3 regions of the Rossellomorea sp. GQ25 genome follow, and region 3 is predicted to be linked to each of the others. Evidence: riboswitches for the same ligand, from Rfam matches in the RefSeq annotation. Region 3 holds a riboswitch; each other region holds the start of a gene.
What was found. Region 3 has a riboswitch for S-adenosylmethionine ahead of AC6CIB_RS21330 (Na+/H+ antiporter NhaC family protein). Riboswitches for the same ligand answer to the same signal wherever they lie in the genome.

Region 1 (5,930 bases), on a different contig from region 3:
GATTTCAGGATTGTCGTGGATCTGATGGCTGGTCGACACGAGTTTCACAGCCAGTTGGTCCACTGCCGAGACGATGTTGTTTTTACGATCGGTAATCGCTGCTGGTTGACTCATCTCTTTTCCCTCCTAATGCAATTCACTGACCGGCACGAATGTCGGGATCAGGGAATCTTTGTATGTTTTCTTGATATGTTCCGCTACGTCATCTTCCTGATAGAGCTCCACGATCTTTTTATAAGTCTTATTGTCTTTAGCTTTTTCCTGCGCCGCGATGATATTGATGAACGGCTTGGATTCCGCCCCTTCGATATAGATGCTGTCATCAACCGGTACGAACCCTGCTTCAACAGCCACACCATTATTGATGATCGATGCCGCAACATCCGGCAGTACCCTCGGTGTCTGGGCAGCGACGACCGGTGTGAATTCAAGGTTTTTCGGGTTTTCTTTTATGGCTTCCAGACCCTGTGACTGATCAAAACCTTCTTTCAGTTCGATCAAACCTGCTTCCTCCAGTAGGAGAAGGGCACGGCCAAGGTTCGTCGCCTCTTGAGGAACGGCTACTTTACTTCCTTTCGGTAAGTCTTCTACCGATTTATATGTTTCCGAATAGATTCCCATTGGCGCGATGATCGTCGAGCCGATCGGTACAAGGTCCAGATTATGTTCTTCAACGAAAGAATCAAAATACGAAATCGTCTGGAAGGCGTTCAGGTCGATATCCCCATCGGCCAGCGCCTGGTTCGGTCTCACGTAATCGGCAAACTCCACAATCTCGATTTCAATCCCTTCCTTCGCTGCTTTCTCCTTCATATACTCCCAAATCGGCACCCCAGATCCATTCACTCCGACTTTAACGACTTCTTTTTCACCTGAGCCGGATGCACTGTCTCCCGAGCAGCCGCTCAATATAAGGGTGATTAATAGAATGGCGATACTTGCCAGGCTGATTGATTTTTTCATATTCCTCTCTCCTAACGTCTCCTGATGATTTTTGATAATGTATTCCCTGCTGTCTGCAGTCCCTGCACCATCACTATTAAAATGATGACAGTCACGATCATGACGGATGTTTCAAATCTCTGATATCCGTAAGCAATGGCCAGATCCCCGAGGCCACCGCCTCCCACTGCCCCGGCCATGGCCGATGCACCGACAAGGCCGATGGTCGCGATCGTGATATTCAGGACCAATGTACTCAATGCTTCCGGAATGAGGATCCCAAAAATGATCTGCCACGGCCCGGCCCCCATGGACTCCGCCGCTTCAATGACACCCGGTTCCACTTCAAGGAGCGAGCTCTCTACCAGTCTTGCAATATACGGTGCCGCAAATACGACAAGCGGCACGACCGCTGCCGCCGTTCCGATCGATGTGCCCACTACCAATCTTGTAAAGGGGATGATGGCCACCATCAAGATGATGAACGGGATCGAACGGAACACGTTGATGATGCTGCTCAATACGGAAAAGACGACTTTATTTTCAAGTAAGTGCCCCTTCCGCGTGACCACGACGATGATGCCGAGGGGAAGCCCAATCAACGTTGCAAACAGGAGGGAGAATGACACCATCGCCACGGTATCCCACGTCGCTTCTATAATTCTTGGCCAGAATAATTCCCAGTTAACTTGCACGCTTCTCCACCTCGCTTACGAATAATCGGTTCTTCCAATAATCCAGGATTTCTTCCGTTTCTTTCTTGCTGCCAATGATCTGTACGATGAGATTCCCGAACGGCTTACCCTGGAGTTCCGTGATCTGGCCGAATAACACATTGATGTGGGCATCGAATTTCTTTGCCGTTTCGGAAAGGATCGGCGTGCCCGTCGAATCACCCTTGAAAATGAGGCGGCAGATGCGCCCTTCTTTGCTGTCATTCAATTTGTCGAGAACCGATGACGGCAGCTGATCATTCATGACACTCTTCACAAAGTTTTTCGTCGTCGGGGTCTGCGAGTTGGAGAAGATATCGAAGACGCTTCCCTCTTCAACGATTTCTCCATTTTCCATGACAGCGACCTTATCACAGATTTCCCGGATGACCCCCATTTCGTGGGTGATCATCACAATCGTAATCCCATACTCCGCGTTGATTCTCTTTAATAAGTTCAGAATCGAATCCGTCGTCTGAGGATCAAGTGCGGATGTTGCTTCATCGCAGAGCAGAATCGAAGGCGATGTCGCCAGGGCTCTTGCTATCCCCACTCTTTGCTTCTGCCCTCCTGAAAGTTGATCCGGATAATGCTTCGCTTTATCTTCAAGTCCGACAAACGCGAGCAATTCCTTTACTCTCTCGCTGATTTTTTCTTTTGGCCATTTTGCAAGTTTCAGAGGATAGGCGATATTCCCTGCCACCGTCCGGGATTGAAATAGATTAAAATGCTGAAAAATCATCCCGATGCGGTGCCGCTCTTTCCTCAGATCGATTGCCGACTGATCTTTCAGGCTGCGCCCCTCTATGAAAATATCACCCGATGATGGTTTCTCTAAAAAATTGAGACAGCGTACAAGCGTGCTTTTTCCCGCTCCGCTGAATCCGATCACACCATAAATCTCTCCCCTCTTCACTTCGAAGGAAACATTCTTCAAAGCGGTGAATGGGCCATCCTTCGTCTCGAATACTTTCGTAACATTCTGAACTCTGATCATACAGGACTTGCTCCTTTCGCTATGTATTCTTCTTGAAGCCTGTGTTTGAAGAACATGGCAGAAAATAAAAAGTGCCCCCCTTCATAAGAAGAGAGGCACAAATATGTATATGTCCACTCTTCTCATCTTTCAAGTCATATGACTTGATGGAATTGGCACGGTATTCATAAGAACCCGTTGCCGAGGTATCGCAGGGCCAGTCCCTCCACCTCTCTGGATAAGAAGATATTGCTTTATTAAGTTAAAGTTATAATGCGTTTAAGCATTAGGGTTATGGTAAAGGATTTCAATTGGTTTGTCAATCCTGTTTTTGAATAAATTACATTACGGAGGACATAATCAAATTGGGCACTTTAACTAGTCTTCAATTAGTTGTTGAATATTTTACGCTTTTCAAGTAAATCGCTAAGATTCTTCCTTCATACTTTACTTCATCGTGAACATTAGTAGTTTACAAGAAAGCCAAGGTTACACCTCTCAACCCCCAAAACAATTATGCTATACTAAAAGGAAAAACAATATTCAGACTATTCAAAGGGGCAAAATACATGAAACCAAACATAATCGACATCGTCCAATCCCAAGTCATCGCTTCCATAAAGGAAGAAAAAGACTTGGAAAAGGCCATACAGTCAAACGCCAACATCGTGTTCATCCTTACTGGCAGTTTGATTACGATGGACGGGTATCTAAAAAAACTGAAGGAAGCCGGTAAAACCACGTTTATACATATTGATTTCATCGATGGGTTGTCCAATACGAAGAGTGCCATTAAATACATAGCAGAAATATGGAAGCCGGCTGGCATCATTACAACCAGGAGCAACCTGATCAAATATGCAAAGGAAGAAGGCTTGATGACGATCCAGCGCCTTTTTCTTATCGACCGCAATGCCCTTGTCAAAGGAATTGATATCGCACAGAACTGCAAGCCGGATGCCCTTGAAGTCCTTCCTGGTCTCATGCCGTCCGTCATTGATAAACTGACAACAATGACTGCGCTACCCATCATCGCTGGTGGCCTGATCAGTAATAAGCAGGATATTCTGAATGGACTAAGAGCCGGTGCCCTCGCCATTTCTTCCGGGGATCCGAAGCTCTGGAATCTGGATTTTTAACCAAAAATGGTTAGTTAAAAAAAGATTAAAATAACTGAGGTGTTGTATGTCAGATATTAGTATTAAATTAATAAGTGCAGACAATTGGCGAGAAGCACTTGAACTATCCGTCCACGATGAACAACTGAAATTTGTTGCATCTATTCATCCTCCCGTCGCTATTGCTCTTGCTAAAGCGTATATAAGACCAGGTGGAAAAATGGTAGAGCCATATGGCATTTATAATCAAAATAAGATGGTAGGCTTTTTCAATTTGCATTATACACCAGGCAGTAGAGATGATTACTGGCTGTTTCATTTTTTCATAGATAAAAGATTTCAAAGAATCGGATTGGGCTCAAAAACGTTAAATGAAGTCATCAGACATATTAAAACCACCAATCATTCTTGTAATCGTTTGAATTTAACGGTTCATCCCGAAAATGAAGCAGGGAGATTATTTTATTTGAAATTTGGTTTTTCAGAAGAAAATATAATGACCTTTGATGAACCCACTTTTTCCATTTTGATATAACAATAAGGAAAGGCACACGAATTCACTTGGGAATTCGTGTGCCTTTTCATTTGTGATTTTAAATTTTGTAACTGAACTGCATACACTGGAGTTGAGCTCACTTTCACGTTCCCACCTTTTTTTCTGCATCGTCTGTCTTTCTTTTTTTCCGGATCCACGGGAGGCGCACTGACGTGATATCCCTCTCTTCAAAGATATTACCTATCTTGGTAATGATGAAGGTTACCAGTGTTGCGAAGATAACTATGGAATAAAATCCAGCTCCAATGCCGATTCCGATTCCCCCAACGTAAAAAATCATCGCAGCTGAAGTCAGGCCTTTTACCCGCAACCCATCTTTCAGGATCACTCCTGCACCGAGGAATCCGAGTCCCGATACGATTTGCGCTGCCAGACGAAACGGGTCCATTACTTTTCCGCTGTCCGGTCGACTGAGCATCTCCGCACCTTCGATTGAGACGATTGTAATCAATGTACATGCCACCGATACATACGTATATGTTTTTAAACCAGCGGGCTTATTTTTCGATGTCCTGTCCCATCCAATGATGAATCCTAATACAGCACTGACCAAAATCCGGAAATAGATATCATGCTGCCAGAAGAATCCCGATACCTCATTCATGTAATGCGTCATTCCGCCATCCTCCTTAAACTAAAAAGAGACCGCGCCACAAAACGAATGCCTGATTTCTCCACCCCATTGTGAAAAAATCATACAATTCGCTTCATAGGTGATCTCTTCTCCTCTTCCTACCAAGCTTCATTTCTCATAATATTCCTTTTATCATACACCAATCTTTCTTTCATTTCAATGATATATCTAAAAATTCTAAATTTTCTAGAATGGCCATTGCCACCCCCAAGCGCTCATTGTATGATGGAGTTAGTAAGATTATATAGCGGGTAGAGATGAGGAGAACCCTGTGTCAATCGCGTGTACGATTATCGTGCACTCCATTGCCATGGGGTTCTTTTCATTTATACATAAATAACATTTTAAAAGGAGGAAATGAAGTTGAAAAACAGATCGATTAGCAGGTTAGCCCTTCTTGCTTTAGGAATCGCAGGACTATTAATGCTTCATGCTCACAGCGCAAACGCGAAAGAAACCAACCCGCCTCTTGTCATCACGGAAATCGTCACCAAATCCGACGGTTCCGGACAGCCCTATGAGTACGTCGAAATCTATAACACGACCTCAGAAGCAATCAACCTGCAAGACTATCAGCTCCAATACTTCACGAGTAACTTCTCAAGCCCGGCCAACCGATGGCCCATCCAAGACAAAACCATCCAGCCGAAAGACTCCCTGGTCCTCTGGTTAAAGAAATTCGCTTATCCTGATGTACCACTATGGGACTTCAACTCCAACTATGACATGTACCTCACTCCCGACGAAATATACGAAATCAATCTGACGACATCCGGTCAAGGGTTGCATGACAGCAGTCTTCGCCAGGTAGGAATTGCTGATGCGGACGACCATATTCTAAGTACTGCGCTCATCAATGACGGGGAAGTAGATGGCATCACAAACCGCAGTATCAATTACCAAGCAACCAGCTCAGAGGCGATGATGAAGCTGCGCAACGGTGAACCACCGACTCCTGGCGTTATACTGCCTGATCAAGTGTCAGGTCCTG
Region 2 (5,930 bases), on a different contig from region 3:
GCACGCCTGTTTTTCCGCAGGAGTCTACGCAGTTCCCATCACCACCTTTAAGAAACTTGCTTGACAGAGCTTATTGGACAAAAAAATCTAAAGAAAGCAGAATTTCTAGTCCTTAAGAGAGAAAATCCACCGCTGCACTCTTTAAAAGAGTTTGTCTTCTGAAAAATTTATATAATAGAAAAACTTCATGCTGGGAAAGTTGATTGGAGCGGAAGGTGCTCGACTCCTGCGGGAATAGCGGGACAGGTGAGACCCCGCAGGAGCGCAGCGACGAGGAGGCTCACCGCCCGCCCCGCGGAAAGCGAGCATCCTGTAGCGGAAATCAACTATTACTTTCTTCTGTTAAATAGCAACATTTGCGAAAAGAGCCTTTCACCGAGAAAGGATGAACACAAATGGTACTTGAGCCTAAGAAATTAGATGTAACCAATAGAGTGACAGGAAAACTTAGAGATGGTGAAGTAGAACTATATTTGGATAATCAGCCAATCGGGAGAATGGCTTTGCCTCTTGACGGAATAACCATGGAGCCGAACTTTGAAGCAAAAGAAAATAAAATTTATCAAAGCTACACATCCACAGAAGGCGATCAAGCAAGATACACCGATTGTGATGAGGGTGGCTGGTGTTAGAGAGGCTCGTGGTGCCAGATTCATTAATGAATCTGGCACCATTCGTATAAGTAGATGGTTTAGGCAAGCCACTTGCACTTTTTTTTATAAACATGAGAAAATATAAGTAGAAAGTGGACATCATCTCTTGTTATTTGAATATACTATCGTAATCTTATTTATGAAAGATAAGGTGATGATCATGATGGAACTTGACGAAAAAGTAATCATTGTCGAAGGAACAACTGACAAACGAAAAGTAAAAGATATCATTAAAGAACCGATTGAAATTATTTGCACAAACGGGACCATTAGCATTACGAAAATGGACGAACTCATTGACGCTTTATTGGAAAGGGATGTCTATATATTAGTAGATGCTGATGATGCAGGTGAAAAACTACGCAAGCAATTTAAACGTGAGTTTCCTGAAGCTGAACATTTGTATATTGATCGTATGTACAAGGAAGTGGCCGCAGCTCCGGAGTATCACCTCGCGTCAGTGCTTATTGGAGCCAATATCGACGTTCATAAAGAATTTCTAGGAAAAAGGATGATCTAGTTTTGATTGAGGTAAGTAGTACCGGAACTTTAAAACAATCGATTGAAGACCATGCGTTCGAAGCTGTTTATCTTTATACACCGATGTGTGGTACCTGTCAGGTTGCAAGCAAGATGATTGACGTAGTGGAGAAGCTTCCACAATCCTTTCATTTTTCGAAGGCCAACTTGAATTACTTGCCCCAATTTGCAGAAGAGCAATCCATCGAAAGTGTACCCTGCCTACTTTTATTTAAGGATGGCGTCGAAAAGGAAAGGGTTTATGCCTTTCAATCCGTGCCATTTTTATATGAAACCCTAAATGAGACCGCGGATAGTTAGAGGGATAAGAGACCTTTTGGGAGAAGGTCTTTTTTATTTGTCTGATTTCACCTATTTCCTCATAAATCCAATTATAGAACGATTTTCTTTCTACAAACGAAGACATATTTCTCGGGAAATGTTGCGAATGACATCATTTTTTGACCAGAAATTATCCAAATTCTTACTGTTCGACAAATTAGATGGATCGGTTCAAAACATGTCGAGAAAGTATTGAAGGGGAAAATACCTAAAAGTGGAATTGTTATTATATAGAAGTTTCACTGGGAGGGTACTCATGAGAATATATTTAGAGGAATTAGTAGATCAGTGTCATTCAAGATATCACTTACGACTCTTATTTCCAGACGCCCCATTTATTCTTCATTTTGATTGTGGAAGTGACGTGTACGGCATTATTATTTCGAGTAAGAGGTGCGCTGTATTAGATGATATAAGTGGTGATGCTCACTTCGTCATTGAAGGAATGGAGGACACAGTGGTTTCTCTACTCACAGGGGAAGAACGGTTGTCTCAACTGATTGAGGACGGAGCCCTGGAAATAAGGGGAGGGTATCGTCCGCTATTATTTGTGGAGTCGGTCCTTTGGCTAACGAGATCCAGAGAAAAAGAGCCGGTTGAAGTCTAAACATCAAGCTGAAAAAATAATTGACACACTCTAAATCAGGTGATAGAATCTCTCTTGTAGCAAATTTTCAGAGTCTTTAACTATTCCAAATAATTAAATAATATACTTTACTCTTATTAAGAGAGGTGGAGGGACGTGCCCTTTGAAGCCCGGCAACCGTCAATGAAAATTGAAATGGTGCCAATTCACTCAAAGCATTTGCTTTGAAAGATGAGAGAAAGGATAGTCCTATATGATTATGCCTTTCTGCTTATCGCAGGAAGGCATTTTTTATTGCTTCAGAAAAAGGAGCAGGAAACATCAGGTGAATACAACAATAATTCTGATTAAACAGCTCGTTTTACTCCGAAAGAAGGTGGAATACAACATGATTACCATTTCAGATGTGAAGAAAATATATCAATCCAAATCGGGTCCGATCTCAGCCGTTGATGGGGTCGATATTGATATTGCCCAAGGGGAAATTTTTGGAGTGATTGGCTATAGTGGAGCAGGTAAGAGTACGCTGATTCGCATGCTCAATGGTCTCGAAGTTCCTACAGATGGAATAGTGGACGTGAATGGTCAAATCGTTTCCCAAGTAAAGGGTAAAAAGCTTCGGGAAGCAAGACGGTCAATAGGCATGATCTTTCAACACTTTAATCTCCTCTGGTCTCGTACTGTATTAGAAAATATACAGTTCCCATTAGAAATTGCTGGCGTTTCAAAGAAAGAGAGAGTCCATAGAGCCAATGAATTATTGAAGCTTGTAGGCTTGGAAGGCAGAGGAGGTGCCTATCCGTCTCAACTGAGCGGCGGACAGAAACAACGAGTGGGGATTGCGAGGTCGCTTGCTAACAATCCCGATGTCCTTCTATGTGATGAAGCTACTTCCGCTTTAGATCCACAAACAACCGATTCCATCCTTGATTTATTGGTGGATATTAATAAACGCTTAGGGCTGACGATTGTCCTGATCACTCATGAAATGCACGTGATTCAGAAGATCTGTCACCGTGTCGCAGTCATGGAACAGGGAAAAGTCGTGGAACTCGGGGATGTATTGGAAGTGTTCCGAAATCCAAAAGAGCAAGTTACAAAGCGTTTCGTAAGAGAAGTCTCCCAAGTAAAGGAAACGGGTGAAACCATTGATCACCTATTGACGCAATATCCTAATGGAAAAATGCTGAAATTTACTTTTGTAGGTGAATCAACTGAGCAGCCGCTCATCACCGCGCTGATAAGAAAGTTTGACTTAGAAGTAAACATCCTACAAGGACAAATCTCCCAAACCCAAAAAGGTGCCTATGGAACGTTATTTGTTCACCTTGATGGGGATGAACAAACCATTAAAGATGCATTGGCGTTTGCTGAAGAGCAACTGGTTCAAGTGGAGGTGTTGAGAGGATGATTGAAAATTTATTTCCAAATGTTGATTGGGAGAAGATGTGGGAAGCAACCCTCGAAACCCTGTATATGACCGGGATGTCTGTATTGATTACCTTTGTACTCGGAATGATCCTTGGGATTTTGCTCTTCCTTACTTCAAAGGGAAATCTATGGGATAACAAACTGACATATACGATTACAAGTGCAGTCGTAAATGTGTTCAGATCCATTCCCTTCATTATTTTGATCGTGTTGTTAATTCCATTCACCAAGTTACTATTGGACACAATACGTGGAGCGAATGCAGCTCTGCCGGCACTGATTATCGGAGCTGCTCCGTTTTACGCCCGCATGGTAGAAATTGCTTTAAGAGAAGTGAACAAAGGCGTCATCGAAGCCGCGAAAGCAATGGGGGCAAAGACTAGCACAATTATATGGAAAGTACTGATACCAGAATCAATGCCTGCTTTGATTTCAGGGATTACGGTGACAGCCATCGCCCTTGTTGGATACACGGCAATGGCCGGGGTCATCGGAGCTGGAGGACTTGGTAACCTAGCTTATTTAGATGGCTTTCAACGAAGCAGGGAAGACGTGACGATCGCCGCAACCATAATGATTTTACTCATTGTGTTTGCGATTCAGATACTGGGTGATTTTTTTACAAATAAATTAGATAAACGATAAAAGGAGAGAAATTAAATGAAAAAATGGGTAGCAGGAGTTATAACAGCAACAAGTATTTTTGGATTAGCAGCATGTGGGAGTGATTCAGGTTCGGGAAATGACGAAAAGGAATTGGTGGTAGGTGCATCTAATATTCCACACGCTGAAATCCTTGAACAAGTGAAGCCTGTCTTGGAAGAAAAAGGGATCGACTTACAAATTGAAACGTATCAAGACTATATCCTCCCCAATAAAGATCTGGATAATGGAGATATAGATGCGAACTATTTCCAGACCACACCTTATATGGACTTGCAAATGAAGGAAAATGAATATGATTTTGTCAATGCAGGCGGAATTCATATTGAGCCAATCGGTGTTTATTCTAAAAAATACAAATCTCTCGAGGAGCTTCCTGAAGGCGCTACGATCTTAATGAGTAACTCTGTATCGGACCATGGACGTATCCTTACATTATTAGAGAAAAAAGGTCTCATCACTTTAAAGGATGGGGTGGAAAATACGCAAGCACAAATTGAAGACATCAAAGAAAACCCCAGAAACATCCAATTCGATTATGAGTACGAAGCAGCTCTTCTTCCACAAATGTATGAAAACGAAGAAGGGGACGCAGTTGTCATTAATTCTAACTATGCTATCGATGCAGGGTTGAAACCTCTTGAAGATTCAATTGCCATTGAAGATAGTAACTCTCCATATGTGAATGTGATTGCAGTTAACAAAGGTGACGAAAACAAAGAAGAAGTAAAAGCTCTAGTGGAAGCACTACGTTCGAAAGAAATCCAGGACTTCATTAATGAAGAATGGGATGGAGCCGTTGTGCCGGTAAGTGAATAAAGTGTGCAAACCCGATTCTGACACTGTACAGAATCGGTTTTTTTTCATTGTAAGGTTTCCCCAAATTTTTAACATAATCATTTCCTTATTGGTTCATACTATTTTCGATGAATCTATTTCTGGAATGGAGCTGAATGAAATGCAGATGGAACCAAGAAATACAACAGAAGCTACCCTTCATGATTATAAAATGGGACTTGGAATCTTCACTGAAAAAATGCCTGAGCTTGCCGAGCAGTATAATGCGTTCACTGAGCACTGCTTTAGAGAAGGGATTCTTTCTAAAAAAGAAAAGCAGTTGATCGCGTTAGGAATCAGTCTTTATTCCCAGGATGAATATTGCATCATCTACCACACAAAAGGATGCCTGGATCAAGGATGTTCAGAAGAAGAAATCCTTGAAGCACTCGGAGTAACGGCTGCATTTGGAGGCGGAGCGGTCATGAGTCAGGCTGTGACGTTAGTACAGCAATCGATTCAGGATTTGAATCAGTTAAAGCAATAAGGGTAATGAAATCGAGAGGGAGATATCCTTCTCGATTTTTTTGCTCTTTTCTAAACATTGTTGTTATTTTTTACAGAGAAAGTAGTAGTTGATTTTTTTATATAATCCACTATTAGAAAACAACCTCTTTTTAAGAGAGCAGTGGTCGATTTAATACTGGAAATTCTGTATTGTTTTGTCAGCTTTAAGCTCTGTCAAGAAAATTTCATATAGATGGTGGGGGAACCGCGTTGACTCCTGCGGAAGAACGGGCGTGGGGAGACCCCGTTCGGCTAAGCTGAGGAGGCCGGCGGTACGCTAGCTGCAAGCGGAGCGGTTCCCCTCACCATCAAGCACACACTTGTTGACAGAGGTCATTTTGAAAGCCTTCAATTGTAGCAGGAGTGAAAAGGGCAATAATAGCTCAATACAT
Region 3 (5,930 bases):
GCCTCCTCAGCTTATCCGAACGGGGTCTCGGCATGCCCGCACTTCCGCAGGAGTCTACGCAGTTCCCCTCACCATCTATAAGAGATTTACGTGACAGAGCTTAAAGGTTTGTAGAAAAAACAATGTAAGTAGAAAACAGAATTTAAAAGAAATCTTTGCTAAAATTTAGTTATTATCATTTATTTCTTTAAAAGAGACATGCTCAAAAAGTTGATTCTCGCTGCAGGTTGCTCGACTCCTGCGGGAATAGCGGGACAGTACGAAAAGCGGAAGGGTTTTGACCAGGGGCGACAAGCATAAGACGAGTTTGTCGGAAAGGCGCTTTTTGCCTTTTTGGCAGAATTGGCTTATGACCTCGAGCCCCTAAGCCCTGTAGCGGGACAGGTGAGACCCCCAGGAGCGCATCGACGAGGAGGCTCACCGCCCGCCCCGCGGAAAGCGAGCACCCTGTAGCGGAAATCAACTACTACTTTCTTCTCTAAGATAGCCACAAACCTTGCGAAAAGAACCTTTAACAAAAAAACGCCTGAAGAGAAATGTTCTCTTCAGGCACCTTGATGTATTAATAAGCGAGTGCATTCTTCTTTTCTTCTTTCATAAGAACGAAGCAAAGGAAAATACCCAATAGGGATAGGACTGCGAAGAATAAGTACACCGTGTAAATGGAGTACGTTTCATAGATAAAGCCGCCCACAAAGGTACTGAACCAATTCCCCAGTCCGTTTCCGATTGCTGAATATACCGTAACGGCTGTTGCTGTAATGTGGGAAGGCGTGATTTCTTTAATGTAGCGCAATCCGGCTGGAATGAACAAGCCAATGGCAAGACCTTGCATGACAGCCGATGAATAGACAAGCCATAGACTTGGTTCTGTAAAGTAAAAGAGCCAGCGGAGCATGGATGCAGCACCTGCCAAGGCAGCGACGGTTAATAAACCGAATTTATCAATCCATCCACCTGCGATCCTCATGAAGGGAACCTCCGATAACACTGCAATCAGGAACGCGAGACCAATTCCCGCATACGTTCCGCCTGAATCTTCAACAAATAATCCGAAATACACATTGTTTGCTAAATTCGGACCGAACACTAAGAATGTGACCGCCAAAAAGATAAGGAACTTTTTCATCGTGAATAATTCCTTCATCCCTGCCTTTAAATCGAGCTTTGCTGTCGCTCTCTCTTTCGGAAACCGGAAGGAAAGAAATCCGGATAGGACTAAACAGATAAAGAAAGAGTAAAAAATGATGGTAGGCCCGATAAATCCTTCTGAAAGTCTTCCCATCATAAAGACTGCTATACCAAAGCCCAAAGAGCCGAACAGACGGATATTTCCATAGTTATACCGGACTTTACTTGTATACTTCAAGCTGATACTATCAGAAACGGGAATGATTGCACTTTGGAAAATGGCAACTAGAATGGCCACGATAAGCAGGCCATAGTAAAAGTCCATAAACAAGTAACCGAGTGCAAAGATCCCTGCTACTAAAGAGGTTAAACCAAGAACCACGGTGGGACGATTGGTCGTGTCACTGACCATTCCCCAAATAGGCTGGAAGAAAATCATCATGATGGGACCTACAGACATGATCGTTCCAATCTGATAACCATTTAACCCCACGCTTTCGCTCAAATACACACTGAGTAAGGGATATAAACTACCAACACCGAAGAACGTTAATAAATAAAATCCTTGTAAGGTGAAAATTTGATTTCGTACAGTTCTTTCCACTACCGTATCCTCCAAGATGTTTTTTGTCTTCCTTATAGTAGACCTTGAACGTTCAATTGTCTATGAGTTTATGCCTTATTATGGATAAAGTCATGCTTTTGTTGTTGGTAAGGGAGGAAATAGGCTGATGTCCGTATCATGCAAACAGAAAAATTTCCCGATTGACTTTTTTGAGTAAACCCTTTAAAGTATGGAAGTATATTTTAAATCAACTAAATACGATATTCTTCTTATCCAGAGAGACGGAGGGACTGGCCCTGCGATGTCTCGGCAGCGGACTCAGGTTTTGAGTGCTGTGCCACATCCAGCAAGCGAAATGCTTGAAAGATAAGAGGAGTGTTTCGTTCTTTTGAAACCTCTTCTTATTCCGGAAGAGGTTTTTGTATTTTAGTAAATTGGACGACTAAGGAGTGTTAGAATGAATCAAGAAAGAGGAAATCTATTGGCGTTACTGCCTTTGATCATATTTGTTTCTCTGTTCCTTGGAGCAGGCATCATTTCAGGAGACTTTTATGCCTTTCCTGTACTAGTATCGATTATCATTGCATCTGTTGTAGGTCTGTTGATGAATCGAAAAGAGACGTTAACGGCTAAGATTGAGCGTTTTGCTAAAGGATCCGGGCATCCTGATATCATGATCATGGTCTTTATCTTCCTGTTGGCGGGAGCGTTTTCCGGAGTAGCTGAAAAGATGGGAGCCGTTGATTCAACTGTAAACTTTGCCCTTTCAGTACTGCCTGGTAACTTGATCATTGTGGGATTATTTATTATTGCTGCTTTCATTTCATTATCAATGGGTACATCCATGGGGACGATCGCAGCACTCGCGCCAATCGGTGTCGGGATTAGTTCAGGGACAGATATTTCTTTGCCCCTTGCCATGGCAACTGTCATTGGAGGAGCGATGTTCGGAGATAACTTATCATTCATTTCAGATACGACCATTGCAGCTGTTCGTACACAGAAAACGGAAATGAAAGATAAATTTAAAGTCAACTTTTTTATTGTATTACCTGCTGCGATCATGACAATGGTGATTCTCCTTGTTCTTACTATGGGGAATCAATCGACTGTCGGAGCAGAAAGCTTTAATTGGATTAAAATTCTGCCTTACCTTGGAGTTATCATCGGTGCTCTTGCAGGATTAAATGTGTTTGTAGTTTTGTTAGGCGGAATTGTTTTAGCTGGAATCATTGGATTCATAGATGGAAGCTTTACTCCAGCCAGTTATTTCGGTAGTGTGGCCGATGGAATGACTGGAATGGCAGAGATTGTGATCCTTTCCGTGCTGATTGGCGGGGTTGTCGAACTCATCCGTCATAACGGTGGGATTCAGGCTTTACTTTATCACGCTACACGTAAAATCAAGTCTCCTCAGGGAGCGCAGCTTGCTACTGCAGGATTAGTGAGTTCTACTAACCTTTGCACAGCAAACAACACGATTTCAATCATTATTGCCGGTCCACTTGCCAAATCGATTAGTGAAAACTATGGGGTAGATGCCCGTAAAACAGCCAGTATCCTTGATATTTTCTCTTGTTCGATTCAAGGGTTAATCCCTTACGGAGCACAGGTCCTGTTAGTGGCTGAAGTAGCAGGCATTTCACCGACCAGCATCATCCCATATGCCTTCTACCCGATCTTGATTGCTGTTTGCGGGCTGATTGCCATTCGATTTGCACTACCGAAATTCACACGTAAATCAGCACCTGAAGCAAACCCGGTTCGATCTTAATAGATAATTTAGAGAGACAAATCCTTTGGGGTTTGTCTCTTTTTTTTTGATAAAGACTGTTTTCGTAAACTTTGTTACTAAGCGAGTAGTGGTTGATTTCCGCTACAGGATGCTCACTTTCCGCGGGGCGGGAGTCGAGCACCTGCAGCGAGAATCAACTTCATAGTCTACCATTTGCTTTTACAAACAATCCCTTAGAAAAAAGACTTGGTAAAATATAGTTATTAAAAATTGTGATTTACGTAAAGCAACATAATAATATACGAAAAGACTATGCGAATTTTTTTTCGTATTTATCCATCCGTAGAATCTTTCAGTGTTGTTTGTTAAAAGTGCTCCACATAATTAACATTTTCCCCTTAATAAACCTCGATTCTGCCCGTCAAACCTCAGTAGTAGGTCCATTTTATTTCTGTTGTGCCACTTTCGAGCTAACTCGTGCCACTTTTGCAGTTTATTGTGCCAAATTGTGAACACCACTAATCATTATTGTTTATCACCACGATTTTTTCATCTGCTTTCTTTTTTTACAACAAATCATTTACATGATAAAGCTTACCACTTTCAATTTCACTTTCTGTTACAAGTCTAACGAGTGCATTTGCCACCGTATCTGTTTCACGAAGCATTCCTTCATCTTTGTAGCGCTGAAAGGATTCGACATCGGCAAAGGCTTCTTTAGAGGAGGAACGGATTTCTCCTTGCATGTCCGTATCCATGACACCTGGGCTGAAGGCAATCACTTGATGTCGGCTATGCTTTTTAGAAAGCTCTAAGCTCACGGTTTCCGTCAGCATGTTCACACCTGCTTTGGTTGCGCAGTACGTACTCCATCCGTGAACAGGACGACTTCCTGCTCCTGAGCTGATATTGATCATGATCATCTTCGAATTAGACCCCCGGGCTGCTTTTATCATCTCATTGGTAACGATCATGGGAGAAAGTAAATTCACATGCACACTTGTTTCAAGAGCTTGATTTTCTACTTCACCGGACGGATTGATTGGTGTCACCACACCGGCATTTTGGACAATATAGACTCTGCCCGGTTGATATCCAAATACTTTTGCTCCCACTTCACGGAAGACCGCTTCTGTTTCTCCTGATAGTGCAAGATCGCATGGAAAGAAGTCATACGATACCTCTTTTTCCCCGGCAAGCTTTTGCAGTCTTTCATTATCTGACCTGGAAACATTGATCAAACCTATGCCTTTTTCGATAAATAGCTTGGCAATCGACTCGCCTAAGCCTCTTGTTGCTCCCGTCACAATAGCATAATCCATATGGAATCATCTCCTTCTTACCTTCTGATTATAAGGGAGAGTCTTCTTATAACAAAAAAATAAGCATTGAATTAACGGAAGATTTACAAAGTGGCGGTTGCCAAATTGAGTGAAAAAGCACACCATCAAGGCATGCTCTCATCAATCAAATGATATTCAGGTATTAAATCTGACAGTGGGACAATGGAAGCTTTTTTCTCATAGAGAGGAAGAAACTCTTCAAGCATTGTGGCAACCTTGATTCCTGTGACCCCGACATGACCTATGGCAATGGTTGAGGTGTCACCATCTAATTCTTTAGAAAGAAGCTTGGCTTGCTTTCCGATATGCTGGATGGTATAGACATCATCAAAGAATAATTCGTTTTCAAGATAGGGAACGTCCAATTCCTTTGCAAGCTTCGGAATGACACTCTTTCCCGTTGTTTTACTATCTAGATAAAATAATCCTTTTTCCTTGCATACCTCTAAAACGATTCTCATGACCCTCTCATTGGCAGTGGCCCTTGAGCCCATATGGTGATTGACTCCTACTGCATAGGGAACCTCTTCGATCGCCTTTTCTACTCTTTTCCGGATTTCGTCATTTGAAAGCGAAGTGGTGATTGCCCCTGGTCCAAGCCAACTTGCTTTCCCGGACATCGGTTCCATGGGCACATGGACGATGACCTCATGCCCCCGCCCATGTGCCTTTTCCGCATCTTCCCTTGTTGTTGGCAGGAATGGCATAACAGCAATCGTCAAGGTGACGGGTAAGTTCAGAATTTCTTCTGTTCCCTTCATATCGTTTCCTAGATCATCAATAACGATCGCGAGTTCATTATGGTGGGCTGGAAGGGGCAGGATGTTTCTTGCAGAAGCTGAAGCATGAAAAAAGAACGGCAATAGTAAACAGATGTATAGGATTCTCATCTTTCATCACTCCTTTCCCTTATCATGTCCATCTTGAGGAGTATATACGAAAGAGGTCCGTCCCCGAAGAGAATGTATATAAATAAAGACAGGAAGCTGATTCCGGCTTCCTGCCTTTGGGTTTATGAGGTCCGTCCCTCATCCCAGGCTTTGGTGGGGCGGTCGCTGGGGTAACCGTGGGTTTGGCGGTAGTTTTTTCTTTGGTTAGTGAAGTCCCACCAGTTTTTGGTGGAAGTTGGGTTGTTTGCGTGGTGGACGACGCACCT

Region 1: another riboswitch for S-adenosylmethionine. It lies ahead of AC6CIB_RS15345 (methionine ABC transporter ATP-binding protein); the one in region 3 lies ahead of AC6CIB_RS21330 (Na+/H+ antiporter NhaC family protein).
Region 2: another riboswitch for S-adenosylmethionine. It lies ahead of AC6CIB_RS12755 (methionine ABC transporter ATP-binding protein); the one in region 3 lies ahead of AC6CIB_RS21330 (Na+/H+ antiporter NhaC family protein).

Annotation. Positions count from the first base shown of each region.
Region 1 is NZ_JCAXEQ010000004.1:402,756-408,685, forward strand. Features, by position in the region: gene AC6CIB_RS15330 (M20 family metallopeptidase) at 1-114, opposite strand, end outside; gene AC6CIB_RS15335 (MetQ/NlpA family ABC transporter substrate-binding protein) at 127-963, opposite strand; gene AC6CIB_RS15340 (methionine ABC transporter permease) at 975-1,637, opposite strand; gene AC6CIB_RS15345 (methionine ABC transporter ATP-binding protein) at 1,627-2,652, opposite strand; SAM riboswitch class I at 2,772-2,876, opposite strand; gene AC6CIB_RS15350 (glycerol-3-phosphate responsive antiterminator) at 3,201-3,770, shown strand; gene AC6CIB_RS15355 (GNAT family N-acetyltransferase) at 3,817-4,284, shown strand; gene AC6CIB_RS15360 (MgtC/SapB family protein) at 4,388-4,909, opposite strand; gene AC6CIB_RS15365 (lamin tail domain-containing protein) at 5,303-5,930, shown strand, end outside.
Region 2 is NZ_JCAXEQ010000003.1:390,260-396,189, forward strand. Features, by position in the region: gene AC6CIB_RS12735 (YusG family protein) at 396-632, shown strand; gene AC6CIB_RS12740 (toprim domain-containing protein) at 814-1,173, shown strand; gene AC6CIB_RS12745 (thioredoxin family protein) at 1,176-1,493, shown strand; gene AC6CIB_RS12750 (hypothetical protein) at 1,771-2,121, shown strand; SAM riboswitch class I at 2,232-2,338, shown strand; gene AC6CIB_RS12755 (methionine ABC transporter ATP-binding protein) at 2,489-3,511, shown strand; gene AC6CIB_RS12760 (methionine ABC transporter permease) at 3,508-4,176, shown strand; gene AC6CIB_RS12765 (MetQ/NlpA family ABC transporter substrate-binding protein) at 4,192-5,013, shown strand; gene AC6CIB_RS12770 (carboxymuconolactone decarboxylase family protein) at 5,153-5,518, shown strand.
Region 3 is NZ_JCAXEQ010000010.1:27,390-33,319, reverse strand. Features, by position in the region: gene AC6CIB_RS21335 (MFS transporter) at 563-1,735, opposite strand; SAM riboswitch class I at 1,963-2,069, shown strand; gene AC6CIB_RS21330 (Na+/H+ antiporter NhaC family protein) at 2,154-3,470, shown strand; gene AC6CIB_RS21325 ((S)-benzoin forming benzil reductase) at 3,998-4,753, opposite strand; gene AC6CIB_RS21320 (divergent polysaccharide deacetylase family protein) at 4,879-5,664, opposite strand; gene AC6CIB_RS21315 (helix-hairpin-helix domain-containing protein) at 5,787-5,930, opposite strand, start outside.